DNA from 3 places in the Streptomyces sp. NBC_00016 genome. Region 3 is predicted to be linked to each of the others. Evidence: riboswitches for the same ligand, from Rfam matches in the RefSeq annotation. Region 3 holds a riboswitch; each other region holds the start of a gene.
The links. Region 3 has a riboswitch for thiamine pyrophosphate ahead of thiC (phosphomethylpyrimidine synthase ThiC). Riboswitches for the same ligand answer to the same signal wherever they lie in the genome.
Positions count from the first base shown of each region.

Region 1: linked by a shared signal. The riboswitch ahead of thiO (glycine oxidase ThiO) and the one ahead of thiC (phosphomethylpyrimidine synthase ThiC) in region 3 are both predicted to bind thiamine pyrophosphate.
Region 2: linked by a shared signal. The riboswitch ahead of OG933_RS13605 (thiamine ABC transporter substrate-binding protein) and the one ahead of thiC (phosphomethylpyrimidine synthase ThiC) in region 3 are both predicted to bind thiamine pyrophosphate.

Region 1 covers NZ_CP108304.1:7,152,847-7,156,100, reverse strand. Annotated here, with positions in the region: gene OG933_RS31565 (NAD(P)/FAD-dependent oxidoreductase) at 1-1,043, opposite strand, end outside; gene OG933_RS31560 (hypothetical protein) at 1,076-1,426, opposite strand; TPP riboswitch at 1,479-1,589, shown strand; gene thiO (glycine oxidase ThiO) at 1,587-2,753, shown strand; gene thiS (sulfur carrier protein ThiS) at 2,798-2,998, shown strand; gene OG933_RS31545 (thiazole synthase) at 3,002-3,254, shown strand, end outside.
Region 2 covers NZ_CP108304.1:3,120,743-3,123,996, forward strand. Annotated here, with positions in the region: gene OG933_RS13600 (ABC transporter permease) at 1-468, opposite strand, end outside; gene OG933_RS13605 (thiamine ABC transporter substrate-binding protein) at 444-1,520, opposite strand; TPP riboswitch at 1,612-1,717, opposite strand; gene rlmN (23S rRNA (adenine(2503)-C(2))-methyltransferase RlmN) at 1,779-2,885, opposite strand; gene OG933_RS13615 (phosphatidate cytidylyltransferase) at 3,046-3,254, opposite strand, start outside.
Region 3 covers NZ_CP108304.1:5,097,469-5,100,722, reverse strand. Annotated here, with positions in the region: gene thiC (phosphomethylpyrimidine synthase ThiC) at 1-1,743, opposite strand, end outside; TPP riboswitch at 1,736-1,925, opposite strand; gene OG933_RS22585 (YibE/F family protein) at 2,457-3,254, shown strand, end outside.

The DNA.
Region 1 (3,254 bases), 2.1 Mb from region 3:
TCGGCGTCGGCGTGGTGTCCGGCGTACTGGACGAAGCGGCCGAACTGCTCGGACCAGAAGTACGGGACGGGGTCGTAGACGGCCAGGGGTTCGTCGGTGGCGGCGCCGACGATGTTCGTCGCGACCGTGCGCGGTCCCTGGAGGGCGTTGTCCCAGTGATGCACGAGGAGCCGCTCGCCGTACCGCCCCGAAGGGAAGGAGGCGCAGTCGCCGACCGCGTACACATCGGGCACGGAGGTCCGCAGATGGACGTCGGCCACGACCTCACGGTGGGCGCCGAGCGCGACGCCGGAGCCGGCCAGCCATGCGGTGGCGGGGCGGGCGCCGATGCCCACCACGACGGCGCCTGCGGGCAGCCGGGAGCCGTCTTCCAGGACGACCGCACCTGGCTCGACGCGCTCCACGCGCGCGTGGGTGCGCAGCTCGATGCCGCTGTCGGCGTACCAGGCGGCCATCGGGGCGGCGACCTCGGCGGGCAGGGCCCCGGCCAGCGGCCGGCCGGCGGCCTCGACGACGGTGACCGCGCAGCCGGCCTCCCGCGCGGCCGTGGCGAACTCGGCGCCGATCCAGCCGGCGCCGACGACCACGATGTCGTGCTGCCGGGCGAGTACGGGCCGCAGCCGTTCGGCGTCGTCCAGGGTGCGCAGCAGGTGCACGCCGGGCACGCCCTCGGCGCCGGGCAGCCGGATCGGTTCGGCGCCGGTGGCGAGGACGAGGACGTCGTAGGGGACGGGCCCGGCCTCGGTGTCCAGCTCGTGGTCGGCGGGGCGAAGGCCGCCGACCTCGCGGCCTAGCACCAGCTCGATGCCGAGGCCCTCGAAGTCGACGTCGAAGGCGGAGCCCTCGGCGTTGCCGAGCAGGACGGCCTTGGACAGCGGGGGCCGGTCGTAGGGCTGGTGGGGCTCCGCGCCGATCAGCGTCACCCTGCCGTCGAAGCCCTGTTCACGTAGGGCCACGGCGGTCTGCACCCCGGCCATGCCCGCGCCGACGACCACCACGCGCCGCCCGGACGGACCGCCTTCTTCCTGCCTCTGCTCGCTCACCTGATCACCTTAGGCGGCTGACGAATCGTCAGTCAGCCGTCGTGCGCCGTGACCTGCTCCACAACGCTGGTGCCGCTGCCCTCCTGCGACTCCCACGCCCAGCTCTCCTCGAGCCGCACCCGTCCGTCGCCAAGCTCCACGACCGTCGAGACGCAGTGCCCCGAGGACGTCGTCCCGTCGTGCTTGAGCTGTACGTACCGGAAGTCGAGCCGGTCCCCTTCCCGGGTACCCACCAGATGCCCGCGTACGACGTCACCGCCCGCGTACTCCGCCCAGATCTCGCCGCCGCGCTCGTGGTACGTGAAGCGGGTTCGGGTGCCGACCTGGCCCGGGGCCTGGTCGGCGACGGGCGCGAGGACGAGGCCGTCCAACGAGCGGGGCATGACGAAAGGCTCCCTTACAGAGGCGCCGGACCACGGGCTAGGGTGGCCAACCTAGAGCACACGCGGGAGTCCGGACGCACCGGGCTGAGAGGGAGGCTGGCGGCCTCCGACCGTCGAACCTGATCCGGGTCATGCCGGCGAAGGGAGGGGCTGGACGCCCATGTCGTCTCCACGTACGTCAGACGTCCTCGTCATCGGGGGCGGGATCATCGGGCTGGTCACGGCCTGGCGGGCCGCGCAGCGCGGCTTCGCCACGGCGGTGGTCGACCCGGCACCGGGCGGCGGGGCCGCCCAGGTGGCGGCCGGGATGCTGGCCGCCGTCACGGAACTGCACCACGGCGAGCAGACCCTGCTCGGCCTCAACCTGGCCTCCGCCCGCCGCTATCCGGAGTTCGCGGCCGAGCTGACGGAGCTGACCGGGCACGACCTCGGCTACCGGCGCTGCGGCACGCTCGCGGTCGCGCTGGACTCCGACGACCGCGCCCATCTGCGCGAACTGCACGCACTTCAGCAGCAGTCGGGGCTGGAGTCGGAGTGGCTGTCCGGGCGGGAGTGCCGGCGCCTGGAGCCGCTGCTGGCGCCCGGGGCGCGGGGCGGGCTGCGGGTCGACGGCGACCACCAGATCGACCCGCGGCGGCTGACCGCGGCGCTGGTGGCCGCGTGCGAGCGGGCCGGGGTGGCCTTCCACCGCGTACGGGCCGAGCGGCTGTCCGTCGTGGGCGAGCGTGCCACGGGGGTCGTCACGCCGGACGGTACGGCCCTGGAGGCGGGGCAGGTGGTGCTCGCCGGCGGCAGCCTGAGCGGTCGGCTCGCGGGGGTGCCGCAGGACGTGCTGCCCCCCGTACGGCCGGTGAAGGGCCAGGTGCTGCGGCTGACCGTGCCGCCGCGGTACGCGCCGTTCCTGAGCCGGACCGTGCGGGCCGTGGTGCGCGGCAGCCAGGTCTATCTGGTCCCCCGGGAGAACGGCGAGCTGGTCGTGGGCGCCACCAGCGAGGAGCTGGGCTGGGACACCACGGTGACGGCGGGGGGCGTGTACGAGTTGCTGCGCGACGCCCATGAGCTGGTCCCCGGGATCACCGAGCTGCCGCTCACGGAGACGCGCGCGGGGCTGCGGCCCGGGTCCCCGGACAACGCGCCGCTGCTCGGGCCGACGGCGCTGGCGGGGTTGCTGCTGGCCACCGGCCACTACCGCAACGGCGTGCTGCTGACGCCGGTGACGGGTGACGCGATGGCGCACGCCCTGGCCACCGGGGAGCTCCCGGACGAGGCCCGTCCCTTCACGCCCCGGCGCTTCGGCGCCGCCGCACTCTCGGAGCAGCCCGCATGAACGCCCAGGAGAACGCCCGGGGGAACGCCCGGGAGAACGCCCCCGTGCAGGTCTCGGTGAACGGAGAGCGGCGCGAGTTCGCCGCCGGTACGGCCCTCGACAGCGTCGTACGGTCCCTGACGCCGGCGCCCTCCGGAGTGGCCGCCGCGCTCAACGAGACCGTCGTCCCGCGCGCGCAGTGGCCGTCCACGGCGCTGCGCGACGGTGACCGGGTGGAAGTCCTCACCGCGGTCCAGGGGGGCTGAGCCATGGCCGACGATCCCTTCGTCCTCGCAGGCAGGTCCTTCTCGTCCCGTCTGATCATGGGCACGGGGGGTGCGCCCAGCCTGGAGGTGCTGGAGCGGGCGCTGGTGGCGTCCGGGACCGAGCTGACGACGGTCGCGATGCGCCGGGTGGACCCCTCGGTGCACGGTTCCGTGCTGTCGGTGCTGGAGCGGCTCGGTATCCGGGTGCTGCCGAACACGGCGGGCTGTTTCACCGCCGGGGAGGCCGTGCTGACGG
Region 2 (3,254 bases), 2.0 Mb from region 3:
GACGTGCGCCAGCAGGATCGCCCACACCGTGGTGTCCAGCCGTACGCCCCACAGGTCGTCGAGCAGTCCACCGCGCCCGACGAGCGCCAGGAACGCCGTGCCGACGACGACCGTCGGCAGCACGAACGGGACGGTGACGACGGCGCGCAGCACCTGCTTGCCCGGGAACTCCAGGCGGGCGAAGACATACGCGGCGGGCAGCGCGACCAGGAGCGTCAGCGCGGTGGAGGCCAGCGCCTGCCAGGTGGTGAACCACAGGACGTGCCGGATGTCGGCCTGCGCGAGCACGTCCCACAGCCGCCCGAAGCGCCAGCCCCCGTCGGAGCCGAGCCCCCGGGCGACGATCGCGGCGACCGGGTAGGCGAAGAAGACCGCGAAGAACGCGACGGGCACGGCCATGAGTCCGAGCCGCGCCGCGTTCCCCGCGCGGGCCGCGCGCCCGGTCACTTCAGTACGAGCGAGGTCCATGACTTGACCCAGTCGTCACGGTTGTCGGCGATCTTCGCCGGGTCCAGCGTCTCGGGGTCCTTGGCCTGCGGGCCGTACTTCGTGAACTCCGCCGGCACCGCGGCCCCCTCCCGCACCGGGTAGACGAACATGTTGAGCGGCATGTCCTGCTGGAACTCCTTGGTGAGCAGGAAGTCGAGGAGCGCCTTGCCGCCCTCGGGGTTGGCTGCGTTGCTCAGCAGACCCGCGTACTCGACCTGGCGGAAGCAGGTGCCGGTGGAGACACCGGTCGGGGCGGTGGTCGGCTTGGGGTCGCCGTAGATCACCTCGGCGGGCGGCGAGGAGGCGTACGAGACGACGAGCGGCCGGTCGGCCCCCGCCTTCTTTCCGCCCGCGGAGCCGGAGAACTCCTCGTTGTAGGCCTGCTCCCAGCCGTCGACCACCTTCACGCCGTTGGCCTTCAGCTTCTTCCAGTAGTCCGCCCAGCCGTCGTCGCCGTACTCGGCCGCCGTGCCCAGCAGGAAGCCGAGGCCGGGCGAGGAGGTGGCGGCGTTCTCGGTGACCAGCAGGTTCTTGTACGCGGGCTTCAGGAGGTCGTCGAAGGAGGCGGGCGGGGTCAGCTTGTGCGCGCTGAAGTACGCCTTGTCGTAGTTGACGCAGATGTCACCGGTGTCGACGGGCGTGACCCGGTGCTTCTTCTGGTCGGCCCGGTACGCGGGCAGGACCTGGTCCGCGCCCTTCGCCTCGTACGACTGGAACAGCCCGTTGTCGAGGGCGCGCGACAGGAGCGTGTTGTCGACGCCGAAGAAGACGTCGCCCTGCGGGTTGTCCTTGGTGAGGATGGCCTTGTTGACGGCCTGACCGGCGTCGCCGTCCTTGAGGACCTTCACCTGGTAGCCGGAACTCTTCTCGAAGTCCGCGAGCACGTTCTTGGAGACGGCCCACGAGTCGTGGCTGACGAGGGTGACGGTCCTGGACTCCGCCGCCGAACCGTCGTCGTCCGACGATCCGCAGGCGGACAGCGTGACGAGGCCGAGGCCGACGGCCGCGGCCACGAACGTCCTGGTGTGCACTGGATTTCCTCCTGGGGTTGACCAGGAAGAGACGCGGCCCTGCCCGGGCACCCGCGGAAGGTTCCGCCGGTGCCCGGGCAGGGCGCAACAGCTTGAGTGATGACCGAACTTCCTACCCAGAATGACCTGGGCAAGGTTCAGAGGGTCTGCGGACTCTCCCGCACTCTCAGCGCTGTGGCGCTCCCCTGTCGGAATATGAAGATGTACTGATACGGACGTACTGATACCCGATACGTCGTACCTGATACCGGGGTCAGACTACCGCTCGGTGGCCGCGAGCTGACCGCACGCCCCGTCGATCTCCTGGCCACGGGTGTCCCGCACCGTGACCGGCACCCCGTGCGCGGCGATCGCCTCGACGAACGCCTTCTCGTCCTCGGGCCGGGATGCCGTCCACTTCGAGCCCGGGGTCGGGTTGAGCGGGATGAGGTTGACGTGCACGGGCTTGCCGCGCAGCAGCCTCCCCAGCCGGTCACCACGCCAGGCCTGGTCGTTGATGTCGCGGATCAGCGCGTACTCGATGGACAGCCGGCGCCCGGACCGCTCGGTGTACTCGAACCCGGCGTCCAGCACCTCGCGCACCTTCCACCGTGTGTTCACGGGGACGAGGGTGTCGCGCAGCTCGTCGTCCGGCGCGTGCAGGGAGATCGCGAGCCGGCACTTGAAGCCCTCGTCGGAGAACCGGTGGATGGCCGGCACCAGCCCGACCGTCGACACGGTGATGCCCCGCTGCGAGATCCCGAGCCCGTCCGGAGCCGGGTCGGTGAGCGCGCGGATGGCGCCGACGACCCGCTTGTAGTTGGCGAGAGGCTCGCCCATCCCCATGAAGACGATGTTGGACAGCCGCGCGGGACCGCCCGGGACATCCCCGTCCCGCAGCGCCCGCATCCCGTCGACGATCTGGTGCACGATCTCGGCGGTGGACAGGTTGCGGTCGAGGCCCGCCTGTCCGGTCGCGCAGAACGGGCAGTTCATCCCGCACCCGGCCTGCGAGCTGATGCACATCGTCACCCGGTCCGGGTAGCGCATCAGCACCGACTCCACGAGCGTGCCGTCGAACAGCCGCCACAGGGTCTTACGGGTGGTCCCCTGGTCCGTCGACAGATGCCGCACGACCGACATCAGGTCCGGCAGCAGCGCCTCACGCAGCTTCTCGCGAGCACCGGCGGGGATGTCGGTCCACTCCGCCGGGTCGTGCGCGTAACGCGCGAAGTAGTGCTGCGACAACTGCTTGGCACGGAACGGCTTCTCCCCGATCTCCGCCACGACCTCCTTCCGCTCGGCGGGCGAGAGGTCGGCGAGATGCCGCGGCGGCTTCTTGGCTCCGCGGGGGGCGACGAAAGTGAGTTCTCCGGGTGCAGGCATAACCCCTCCAGTGTCTCAGATCGAATGCGTGGCCCCGGCTGCGAGCCGTGCGGCGTGGTCGTCGGCGGCCGGGCGCGGAGAACTGCCAGGTCATACGGCGACGGGCCCCCTCCCCGAAGCACAGGGAGAGGGCCCGTACGAGCCGGTCGCGCGGTGCGGGTCAGCCGGAACCCACGAACAGGACGAGCATCAGCCACACCACGGGAGCCGTGGGCAGCAGCGAGTCCAGGCGGTCCATGATGCCCCCGTGGCCCGGGAGCAGCGTGCCCATGTCCTTGATGCCCAGGTCCCGCTTGATCATCGACTCGCCGAGGTCGCCGAGCGTGGCGCTGGCCGCGACGGCGAGGCCGAGCAGCAGACCCTGCCACC
Region 3 (3,254 bases):
CGCCGAGGCCCCGTCGGCCGCCCCGCCGCCGAACCGCTCGTTGATGCTCTGGCTGATCTTCATCGAGCAGAACTTCGGCCCGCACATCGAGCAGAAGTGCGCCGTCTTCGCCGGCTCAGCGGGGAGTGTCTCGTCGTGGAACTCCCGTGCCGTGTCGGGATCGAGGGCGAGGTTGAACTGGTCCTCCCAGCGGAACTCGAAGCGGGCGTCGGACAGCGCGTCGTCCCATTCCTGCGCACCGGGGTGCCCCTTGGCGAGGTCGGCTGCGTGGGCGGCGATCTTGTAGGTGATGACGCCGGTCTTGACGTCGTCCCGGTTGGGCAGGCCCAGATGTTCCTTCGGCGTGACGTAGCAGAGCATGGCCGTGCCCCACCAGGCGATCATCGCGGCACCGATGCCGGAGGTGATGTGGTCGTACGCCGGCGCGACGTCCGTCGTCAGCGGGCCGAGCGTATAGAACGGAGCTTCATCACAGATCTCCTGCTGAAGGTCGATGTTCTCCTTGATCTTGTGCATCGGGACATGGCCCGGGCCTTCGATCATCGTCTGAACATGGAAACGCTTCGCGACCCGGTTGAGTTCCCCGAGGGTCCTCAACTCAGCGAACTGCGCAGCGTCGTTGGCGTCCGCGATGGAACCCGGCCGCAGGCCGTCACCCAGGGAGTACGTGACGTCGTAGGCGGCGAGGATCTCGCAGAGTTCCTCGAAGTTCTCGTAGAGGAACGACTCCTTGTGGTGCGCGAGGCACCAGGCCGCCATGATCGAGCCGCCACGGGACACGATGCCGGTCTTGCGGTTGGCGGTGAGCGGGACGTACGACAGGCGGACACCGGCGTGGACCGTCATGTAGTCCACGCCCTGCTCGGCCTGCTCGATGACGGTGTCCTTGTAGATCTCCCAGGTCAGTTCCTCGGCGCGGCCGTCGACCTTCTCCAGCGCCTGGTACAGCGGCACCGTGCCGATGGGGACGGGGGAGTTGCGCAGCACCCACTCGCGGGTGGTGTGGATGTTGCGGCCGGTCGACAGGTCCATGACCGTGTCGGCGCCCCAACGGGTCGCCCAGGTCATCTTCTCGACCTCCTCCTCGATGGAGGACGTCACCGCCGAGTTACCGATGTTGGCGTTGACCTTCACCAGGAACCGCTTGCCGATGATCATCGGCTCGATCTCCGGGTGATTGACGTTGGCCGGCAGCACGGCGCGACCCGCCGCGATCTCCTCGCGAACCACCTCGGGGGAGACGTTCTCCCGGATGGCCACGAACTCCATCTCGGGTGTGATCTCCCCCCGGCGCGCATACGCGAGCTGGGTGACCGCCTCGCCGTTCCGCCCGCGGCGCGGCAGGCGCGGCCGGCCCGGGAAGACCGCGTCGAGGTTGCGCAGACCGCCGCGCGGTGAGGTGTGCTTGAGGCCGTCGTCCTCGGGGCGGACCGGCCGGCCCGCGTACTCGGCGGTGTCGCCCCGGGCGATGATCCAGTTCTCGCGCAACGGCGACAGGCCCCTGCGGACGTCGGTCTCGACGAGTGGATCGGTGTACGGGCCGGAGGTGTCGTACAGGCTGACCGACTGCCCGTTGGTGAGATGCACCTGACGAACCGGCACCTGTAGATCGGAGCGAGTGCCCTCGACGTACCCCTTGTGCCAGCCGATGGACTTCCCGGCCTCCGAGGCATTCACGTCGACCGTGCTCTCGCTGGTCGCGTTCTGCGTGAAGGCAGGCGTGCGTGCGTCCTTGTTGGTCATGAGACCTACTCCCTACGCCGGCATTACCCGGTAACAGGTTCGGCGGTCGACGCAGCGGCTACCGCCTGCCGATGTTTCATGTGAAACATCACTCGATTCGAGAGACGTTCCACGTGAAACATCGCGAAGACGGAGGTCAGCGCCCTCTCAGCCCGGTGCTCCGAGCTCCCGCGTGTGCAAAGGTTGTCTCCACGCTAGCGTCAATTCTGGCGCGGTGAACAGAGGGCCCGTGTCGTTCTTGCGATGATCGGTCGGTGACCACGACACACCAGCCCCCGTATCCGCCGCCCGAGCCGCCCCGCCGACCGGGCGCCGCCAGCGGCCCCGGCAATGGCTCCGGCAATGGCTCCGGAAGCGGTCCTGGCAGCGGCCCCAGAGGCGACCGCGACTTCAGCAACGGTCACGACCACCCGCGTAGTCCCGACCACGGGCCGGGATACGCAGGCGGGCTCGGCGGACTGAGACGCGCCGGAACCCCTGGCGGCCGAGGGCCCGGCCCGGTCGAGGGCCGCGGGGCAGGGCCGGGGCCCCAGTCGGGGCCAGGAGCGCAGCCAGGGTCGGGGTCGGGGAGTGGCCGGGGCTATGGAAACGGTCCAGGGCCCGGGACCGGCCGGGGATACCGGAACGGGCAGGAATACCGGAACGGGCAAGGGCCCGAGAACGACCAGGGATACGGGGACGACCGCGGGTACGACGGGTACGGGGATCGGTCCGTGCCCGGGCAGGAGTACGGCCCCGACCATGGTCCCGGCCCCCGTCCTGGCCCGGGCCCTCGTCCTGAACGTGGTCCCGGCTCCGGTTCCGATCCTGGCTCTGGTCCCGGCTCTGGTGACGGATATGGCTTCGACCGCGAACACGGTCATGGGCAGAGTCACGACGGTGGCCATGGCGGCGGTCCCGGCAACGGCCCCGGCGATGGCCAGGGCGGCGGACACGGCCAGGGCGACGGGCACGGCCATGGCCCGGGCGACGGGCACGGCTCCGGTTCGGACGGCGGGCACGGGCATTCGCACAGCCACAGTCATGGCCCGGCCGCCCCCGTCTCCCAGCACCTGCGCAAGGTCATCGCGGCCATCCTCATCCCGTTCGGAGCCGCGGTACTGGTGGGGCTCGTGGTGCTGTGGCCCGGCGGAGCCCCGGCGCACGAGCGCACCGGAGTCGGCTTCGACCGGCAGACCCAGCAGGCCACGGTCACCAAGGTCGTGAGCCTGAGCTGCGCGTCGGTGAACGCCTCGGGCGACACCCCTACCGGCGACACCTCCACGGCCGAGGGCTCCTCCGCCCAGCAGCAGGCGGCCGGCACCTGCAAGCGGGCCACGATCCGGGTGGACACCGGCGACGACAAGGGCCGTACCTTCACCGAGATCGTCCAGCCGGACCAGTCACGGCAGTTGGAGCAGGGCGAGAAGGTCGTGGTCGCCTACGAGCCCTCCGCGCCGAAGGACCTCCAGTACTCGGTCACCGATGTGAACCGCCGCATCCCCATGGCGGTCCTGGCGATCATCTTCGCG